DNA from 2 places in the Streptomyces sp. NPDC048142 genome. Region 2 is predicted to be linked to the other one. Evidence: predicted binding sites of a transcription regulator. Region 2 holds the regulator's gene; the other holds the start of a gene.

Region 1 (4,414 bases), on a different contig from region 2:
CGGCGCAGCGCCTTGATGTGGCTGTCGACCGTGCGGGTGCCCGAGGCGTCCGCCCAGTCCCACACCTCGGCGAGCAACTGCTCCCGGGAGAGCACCGCGCGCGGGGTGTTGGCGAGGCAGACCAGCAGGTCGAACTCGGTCGGCGTGAGGTGAACGTCGTCGGCCCGCACCCGGACCCGGCGCTGCGCGTGGTCGATCTCCAGCTCGCCCAGGCGCAGTATCCCGCTGCGCGGGGTGACGGCCGCCAGCGCGGCCCGCTCCACCCGGCGCAGCAGCACGTGCACCCGGGCGGCCAGCTCCCGCATGGAGAACGGCTTGGTCATGTAGTCGTCGGCGCCGACCCCGAGCCCGACCAGCATGTCGGTCTCGTCGTCGCGTGCGGTGAGCATCAGCACCGGCACCGGGCGCTGGGCCTGCACCCGGCGGCAGACCTCCAGGCCGTCGAAGCCGGGAAGCATGATGTCGAGCACCATCAGGTCGGGCTGCCAGGCCTCGGCCGCGTCCACGGCCGCAGGGCCGTCCAGCGCGGTCTGCACGAGGAAGCCCTCCGCCCGCAGCCGGGCGGAAATGGCGTCGACGATCGTGGCGTCGTCCTCGACCACCAGCACCCGGCGCTGAGCCCCGGGGGTGGCCGCGGCGCCGTTGTGGGTGGTGTGTGTCTGTTCCATCGCCCCGCCCCTGCCCGTTCTCGCGGGAGCCTGTCCCCCGGAGGCACGGTCTTCGCTCGTGGATTTCGTGGGTGATCCCGTGTGCCGGTCAGCAGCGTAAAGGCAGCGGAGGGCTCCCGGCTACGCAGGGTGTTGCCCCCGCGGCGCGGGTTCAACCCTCCGGGCAGCCGGATCGTCGCCCTTGTGCCGGTTGGCCCGTGCCACCGCCGGGCCCCGCACACCGGAAGGGGGGGGTCAGACCCTCAGGCCGCCCGGAGTGCGAGATGGACCACGTCGGGCACACCTCGGGCAACAGCCACCTCTTCCGTCCTTACCCCGCTGAACCCGGCATTCCGCAAGGCCTGTTCGAAGGCCGGCGACGGCTGCGCGGACCAGACGGCGAGCACGCCGCCCGGGGTCAGCCGGTCGTGGCAGTGCGCCAGACCGGTGGCGGAATAGAGGCTTTCGTTACCGTCCGTGACGGTCCAGTCGGGCCCGTTGTCGATGTCCAGGCAGAGTGCGTCGTAACGCTCCGTGGCGGTACGGAGGTGGGCGACGAGATCCGTGTGCAGGATCCCGGTCCGGGGGTCGGCCAGCGCCGGCCCGGAGATCCGGTCCAGCGGCCCGGACCGGTGCCAGTCCACGATCGCCTGCTCCCGCTCCACGACCACGATCCGGCCCCAGCGCTCCTCCTCGGCGGCCCGCACCAGGGAGAACCCGACGCCCAGACCGCCGATCAGCACCGAGGGGCGGCTCCGCCCGGCGGGCAGCGCGGCCAGCGCGGCGTCGATCAGCAGCCGCTCGGAGCGCCCGTCGGAGGTGTCCATCAGGAAGCAGCCGTTGGCGATGATCTCGAAGTGCTCCCCGCGCTCCCGCAGGACGACTTCACCGAAGGGGCCCTCGCGGCGGTCGAGGGCGACGGGGGTGTCGGTGGAACGCGTCGGCGGTGGGGCGGGGGCGGACATCGCGGACATGGCGTGGCTCTCCGGTCTCCGGTCGTGGCAGTCGGTGCCCGTCCATCCTGTCCGCCGCTCGGGGCGAAGGCCAGCACGTTTCCCGCTCCGGGGGTGGGGAACAAGGGTCCGCCCCGCAGCGCTCCCGTACATGGAGGGCCTGCCCGGCCCGGGAGCGACGGCCGGTCCGGACGGGCGGGAACCGTCTGATCGCTCAGAGCGAACAGGCAGTGGGGAACATTCGGCGGCTCAGGAGCATTGAGTCCACATAGCTCAACTTGCCTGCCGAAGGGGAGATCATGACTAACGAGTCCCAGGCGTTCACACCGATCGACCTGCCCGTGCTGCCGCTCGACGACGAGGTCGTCCTGCCCGGCATGGTGGTGCCGCTCGACCTGTCCGACACCGAGGTGCGCGCCGCCGTCGAGGGCGCGCAGGCCGCCGCCCGCCCCGGCGGCGGCAAGCCCGAGGTGCTGCTGGTCCCGCGGATCGACGGGACGTACACGGGGACCGGTGTCCTCGGCACCGTCGAGCAGGTCGGACGCCTGTCGGACGGCGATCCGGGCGCGCTCATCCGGGCCCGCGACCGGGTCCGCATCGGCGCCGGGACCAGCGGGCCCGGCCGGGCGCTCTGGGTCGAGGGGACCGTGTTCGACACCGTCGCCCCCGACCCGCTGCCCGGATCCGCCGCCGAGCTGGTCAAGGAGTACAAGGCACTCGCCACCAGCTGGCTGAAGAAGCGCGGCGCCTGGCAGGTCGTGGACCGGGTCCAGCAGATCGACGACATCTCCGCGCTCGCCGACAACTCCGGATACTCGCCGTTCCTCACCACCGCCCAGAAGGTCCAGCTCCTGGAGACCGCGGACCCGGTCGCCCGGCTGAAGCTCGCCATCCAGTGGCTGAGCGAACACCTCGCCGAGCAGGACGTGGCCGAGTCCATCGCCAAGGACGTCCAGGACGGCGTCGACAAGCAGCAGCGCGAGTTCCTGCTGCGCCGCCAGCTGGACGCCGTACGCAAGGAGCTCTCCGAGCTCAACGGCGACCCGGAGGACGAGTCCGACGACTACCGGGCCCGCGTCGAGGCCGCCGACCTGCCCGAGCACGTCCGGACGGCCGCGCTCAAGGAGGTCGAGAAGCTGGAGCGGTCCAGCGACCAGTCGCCCGAGGGTTCCTGGATCCGCACCTGGCTGGACACCGTCCTCGAACTGCCGTGGAACGAGCGCACCGAGGACGCCTACGACATCCGCGGCGCCCAGGAGATCCTGGACACCGAGCACGCCGGCCTCGCCGACGTGAAGGAACGCATCACCGAGTACCTCGCGGTGCGCAAGCGCCGCGCCGACCGGGGCCTGGGCGTGGTGGGCGGTCGCCGCAGCGGCGCGGTACTGGCCCTCGTGGGCCCGCCCGGCGTCGGCAAGACCTCGCTCGGCGAGTCCGTCGCGCACGCCATGGGCCGCGAGTTCGTCCGCGTCGCGCTCGGCGGTGTCCGGGACGAGGCGGAGATCCGCGGTCACCGGCGTACGTACGTGGGGGCGCTCCCCGGCCGTATCGTGCGGGCCATCAAGGAGGCCGGCTCGATGAACCCGGTCGTCCTGCTCGACGAGATCGACAAGGTCGGCTCCGACTTCCGGGGCGACCCGGCCGCCGCCCTCCTCGAAGTCCTCGACCCGGCCCAGAACCACACCTTCCGCGACCACTACCTGGAGGTCGAGCTCGACCTCAGCGACGTCGTCTTCCTCGCCACGGCCAACGTGCTCGAAGCCATCCCGGAGGCCCTGCTCGACCGTATGGAGCTGGTCCGCCTCGACGGCTACACCGAGGACGAGAAGGTCGTCATCGCCCGGGACCACCTGCTCCCGCGCCAGCTGGAGCGGGCGGGCCTGGAGAAGGACGAGGTCGCCCTGGAGGAGTCGGCGCTGCGCAAGCTGGCCGGCGAGTACACCCGCGAGGCGGGCGTACGGAATCTGGAGCGGGCCGTGGCCCGGCTGCTCCGCAAGGTCGCCGCCCAGCACGAACTGGGCGACCGCGAACTGCCGTTCGCGGTGACCGACGAGGACCTGCGCGGCCTGATCGGGCGTCCGCACCACGTGCCGGAGTCCGCCCAGGACCCGGCCGGGCGCCGCACCGCGGTGCCGGGCGTGGCCACCGGGCTCGCGGTGACCGGGGCGGGCGGTGACGTCCTCTTCGTCGAGGCGTCGCTCGCCGACCCGGAGACCGGGGCCTCCGGACTGACCCTGACCGGTCAGCTCGGGGACGTCATGAAGGAGTCGGCGCAGATCGCGCTGAGCTTCCTGCGCTCGCACGGCGCGGAGCTGGAGCTGTCGGTCGGGGACCTCAAGGACCGGGGTGTGCACATCCACTTCCCGGCGGGCGCGGTCCCCAAGGACGGCCCGAGCGCCGGTATCACCCTGACGACCGCCCTGGCCTCGCTGCTCTCCGGACGCCTCGTCCGTACGGATGTGGCGATGACCGGTGAGGTGTCGCTGACCGGACGGGTGCTGCCGATCGGCGGCCTCAAGCAGAAGCTGCTGGCCGCCCACCGCGCGGGCATCACCACCGTGGTGATCCCCCAGCGGAACGAGGCCGATCTGGACGACGTCCCGGCCGAGGTGCTGGAGAAGCTGGACGTCCACCCGGTGACCGACGTCCGCCAGGTGCTGGAGATCGCCCTCGCCCCGGCTTCGGTCCGGGCCGAGGAGAGGATCCCGGCCGCGGCCTGACCGCCACGCAGTGACGGGCGCGGTATCAGGTACGTGGCCGGTACGGACGGCCCGCACCCCGAGTCAACGGGGGCGGGTCGTTCCGTGCGCTGCC
Region 2 (4,414 bases):
ACGACCCGGGCTGGCTCCGGCCGGTGCCGCCGTCAGCGGCACTGGCCCAGCACCTGCATCCCATAGAACGCGAGATCCAGGAACGCCGACGGCATTCGGTGGAACTGACCGAGTCCTTCGAGCCTTTTATGGACATCAGCGCCCAGGGGCCGCCCACCACGCATGCCATCACCGTGCTGGAGGGCGTCAACCGGATCAACGCCGCCCTCGACCTCGCGACCACGGAATGCCGGACCGAGGTGCTCACCGTCCAGCCGGGCGGCGGACGGAACGAGGACCAGCTCAGCAAGTCGCTGGAGCGCGGGCTGTCCGTCGTCCACCGCGGGGTGCACATCCGCACCCTCTACCAGCACACGGCGCGCCACAGCCCCAGCACCCTGGCCTACGCCGAGCGCATAGCCAACGACAACGTGGAGATCCGGACGCTCGAAGAACTCATAGAGCGCCTGATCGTCTTCGACCGCACGGTCGCTTTCATCCCGGCCCAGGACGACCGCCAGGTCGCCCTCGAACTACGCCACCCCGGCCTCGTCGAATATCTCGTGAAGGTCTTCGAGCAACTCTGGACCCGTGCCGCGCCTCTCCTCGAAGAGGTCAAGTACGACCCGATGCCGCAGGGAATCAGCGGCGTCCAGCGTTCCATCGCCCAGCTTCTGGTCGAGGGGCATGTCGACGATTCCATCGCCCGCCGACTCGGCATGAACGTCCGGACCTGCCGTGCCCACGTGGCGAAACTCTCCGCCGCCCTGGGCAGCAGCAGCCGCGCCCAGCTCGGCTATCTGATCGCACGTTCGGGAATTCTGGACCAGAGCTCCTGAACCGCCCGGCCCTATCCCGCTTCCGGGCCGCCCAGGCGTCGTCGCCGCGATCCGCCGGGTTCTCCTCCGCTGATGACACCACCGACTCCCGTGTGGTGACGCCCACTCAGCAAGCCTTGACAACCAACCACCGACAACGCTCCGCGCGACCGAAGGACCACGAAGCCCAGATGACCGACGCCACCCCCATACCCGCCGCCGTGGAGGACGACCACCACGGGGACATCGTGGTCGAACTCGCGGGCGAGCACAGCGAGACGCTCGTCGTGAGCGGCGGGAGAATCCCCCGCGTCGTCCTCACCCGCGCACCCGGCGCGGAAGTCGACGACCACATCGTCATCGGCACCCGCGACCCCCGCCACCTCACCCTCACGGTGGACGGCCGGGAGGCGACGATCACGCCCGGCAAGGGGAAGCTCCGCCGCCGCTCCTACCGGGTCGACGTCCGCTGCGCGGGTACGTCCTACCGGCTCGTGCCCGACTCGATCCCGGGCAGCCGGCTGACCCGCGACGGCACGCACATCGGGGACTTCTCCTCGGACGGCGACCGGCGGGTGATCGCCGAATGGCGGGAAGGCGCCGCGGTCGAGCCGCTCGACGCGGCGATCGGCTACGCCCTGGCCGCCGCGTTCGGCACCGGCGGCCAGCCGATGTGGATGATGGCGGTCGACGCGGTCAGCGCCGCCCTGCCGTAGGCCCCTGCCCGTGCTTGGGGCGAAACGCGAAAGGGCCGGGAGAGCGGATGAACGCTCTCCCGGCCCCGTAACGCGAAGGCAGGTACCCGCCGGGCGGCTCTCAGTCCGTCGGCCGCTTAGGCTTCGGCCGCCAGACCACCAGCGCGCTGGTCTGCTGCACGTCCTGGTACGGCACCAGGTCCCGGCGGTACGAGGCGTGCACCTGGGCCTCGCGCTGCTGCATGGCGACCGCCGCTCCGTCCACCGCCGCCGAGAGCTCGGCGACGCGCTGCTGGAGCGCGGCCACCTGGTTCTCCAGCTCGATGATCCGCTTGATGCCCGCGAGGTTGATGCCCTCGTCCTGCGACAGCTGCTGCACGGTGCGCAGCAGCTCGATGTCGCGGGCCGAGTAGCGCCGGCCGCGCCCGGCCGTACGGTCCGGGGAGACCAGGCCGAGACGGTCGTACTGGCGCAGTGTCTGCGGGTGGAGGCCCGAGAGCTGGGCCGCGATCGAAATCACGTACACCGGGGTCTCATCGGTCAGCTGGTACGGATTGCGTCGACGGCCGTCCATCTCAAGCTCCCTTCGCGGCCTGGAACAGTTCCGCCCGCGGGTCCTCGTCCGCGGTCGCCTTCCGGTAGGCCTCCAGGGCGTCCCTGGCCTCCTGGCCCAGGTCCCTGGGGACCGCGACCTCCACGGTGACCAACAGGTCGCCGCGGGTACCGTCCTTGCGCACCGCGCCCTTGCCCCGGGCGCGCATCGTACGCCCGTTGGGGGTGCCGGCGGGAAGCTTCAGGGTGACCGGGGGTCCGCCGAGGGTCGGGACCTTGACCTCGCCGCCGAGCGTCGCCTCCGGATAGGTGACGGGCACGGTGACTGTGAGGTTGTCGCCCTTGCGGCCGAAGACCGGGTGGGCGTCGACGTGGACGACGACGTACAGATCGCCGGCCGGACCGCCGCGTTCGCCCGGACCGCCCTTGCCGCGCAGCCGGATCCGCTGGCCGTCGGAGACGCCCGCCGGGATCCTCACCTGCATGGTGTGCGCCGACTTCGCCCGGCCGCTGCCCCTGCAGACGTCACAGGGGTCCTGGGCGATGAGGCCCCGGCCCTTGCAGTCCACACAGGGATCGGTGAGCGAGAAGCCGCCGCCGCTGCCGCGCGAGACCTGGCCGGTGCCGACACAGGTCGGGCAGACCCTGGGGGTGCCGTTCTTGTCGCCGGTACCGGAGCACGCCTTGCAGGGCGCCTGGCTGGACATCCGCAGCGGGACCGTGGCCCCGTCGACCGCCTCGGTGAAGCTGAGCGTCACCTCGGACTCGATGTCCTGGCCGCGCTTCGGCTGGACGCGGGTGCCCGCGCCGCCGCGGTTGAACAGCCCGCCGAAGACGTCGCCGAGACCGCCCCCGCCGCCGCCGAAGCCGCCGCCCTGTCCGCCGCCCGGGGCGCCCCCGCCGAAGAGGTCGCCCAGGTCGAAGTTGAAGTTGCCGCCCGCACCACCGGGGCCGGGGCGGAAGCCGCCGTTGCCGAAGAGGGCGCGCGCCTCGTCGTACTCCTTGCGCTTCTTGGGGTCACCGAGGATGTCGTTCGCCTCGGAGATCTCCTTGAAGCGCTCCTCCGCCTTGGCGTCGCCCTTGTTGGCGTCCGGGTGGAACTCGCGGGCGAGCTTCCGGTACGCCTTCTTGACCTCGGCGTCGGTGGCGTCCTTGGGGACGCCGAGAACCTTGTAGTAGTCCTTCTCGACGAAGTCCTTCGTGCTCATCGACGTCCCTCCTTCCGGACGATCGGCCGAGCGGCCGGCCCGTGGGCCGGCCGCCGGGCCGGTCGGTGTGCACCGTGGTGGTCGGACGCGTTGCCGTCAGACCTCCTCGGTGCCACCGCTCTCCTCGTCGTCTGTCTTCTCTTCCTTGGCCGCGGCGGGCGTGGCGCCCGGCTGCGGCTCGGCGACGGCCACCCGCGCGGGGCGGATGGTGCGCTCGCCGATGCGATACCCCGGCTGCAGGATCGCCACGCAGGTCGTCTCGGTGACGTCCGGCGCGTAGCTGTGCATCAGGGCCTCGTGGATCGTCGGGTCGAAGGGCTCGCCCTCCTTGCCGAACTGCTGGAGGCCCAGCTTCGCGACGATGGTCTCCATCGATTCGGCCACCGACTTGAAGCCGCCGACCAGCTCGCCGTGTTCCCGCGCGCGGCCGACGTCGTCGAGCACGGGCAGGAGCTCTGACAGGAGGTTCGCGACAGCGATCTCCTTGACCGTGACCCGGTCCCGCTCGACGCGGCGGCGGTAGTTCTGGTACTCGGCCTGAAGCCGCTGGAGGTCCGCGGTGCGCTCGCCGAGCGCGGTGCGTACCTGGTCCAGCTGTGCGGTCAGACCGACGGTCGGATCGGTGTCCCCGGCCGGGGCCGCCGCCGCCTCCTCGGAGGGGGCGGCAGCCTTCGGCTCGGCGTCATCAGGGGTGGCGCCGGAGGGGACGTCGGGCTTCTCCTCGAAGCCCGGAGTCTCCTCTGTCACGCCGCACCTCCCTTGGTGTCCTTCTCGTCGTCCACGATCTCGGCGTCGACGACGTCGTCATCGGCCTTGGCCCGAGCGTCGCCCGGGGCCTCCGCGCCCGGGGTCGCCCCCTCGGCCTGGGCGTTGGCGTACATCGCCTGGCCCAGCTTCTGGGAGACGGCCGCGACCTTCTCGGTGGCCGTGCGGATCTCGGCGGAGTCCTCGCCCTTGAGCTTCTCCTTCAGCTCGCCGACAGCGGTCTCCACCTCCGTCTTCACGTCAGCCGGAACCTTGTCCTCGTTGTCCTTGAGGAACTTCTCCGTCTGGTAGACGAGCTGCTCGCCCTGGTTGCGCGACTCGGCGGCCTCGCGGCGGGCGTGGTCCTCCTCCGCGTACTTCTCGGCCTCTTCGCGCATCCGGTTGACCTCGTCCTTCG

What was found. Region 2 encodes HspR, which represses chaperone genes until heat shock. Its sites were predicted from a motif close to TTGAGNNNNNNNNNCTCAA; they were not measured.
Region 1: a site for HspR is predicted at 1,859-1,877, ahead of lon (endopeptidase La). Genes of this name have one in related genera too.

What each region holds. Positions count from the first base shown of each region.
Region 1 covers NZ_JBIDBC010000007.1:185,311-189,724, reverse strand. Annotated here, with positions in the region: gene ACGF2Y_RS12345 (response regulator transcription factor) at 1-668, opposite strand, end outside; gene ACGF2Y_RS12340 (spermidine synthase) at 911-1,621, opposite strand; gene lon (endopeptidase La) at 1,900-4,320, shown strand.
Region 2 covers NZ_JBIDBC010000041.1:36,189-40,602, forward strand. Annotated here, with positions in the region: gene ACGF2Y_RS32930 (helix-turn-helix transcriptional regulator) at 1-818, shown strand, start outside; gene ACGF2Y_RS32935 (hypothetical protein) at 989-1,513, shown strand; gene ACGF2Y_RS32940 (heat shock protein transcriptional repressor HspR) at 1,614-2,066, opposite strand; gene dnaJ (molecular chaperone DnaJ) at 2,068-3,252, opposite strand; gene grpE (nucleotide exchange factor GrpE) at 3,349-3,999, opposite strand; gene dnaK (molecular chaperone DnaK) at 3,996-4,414, opposite strand, start outside.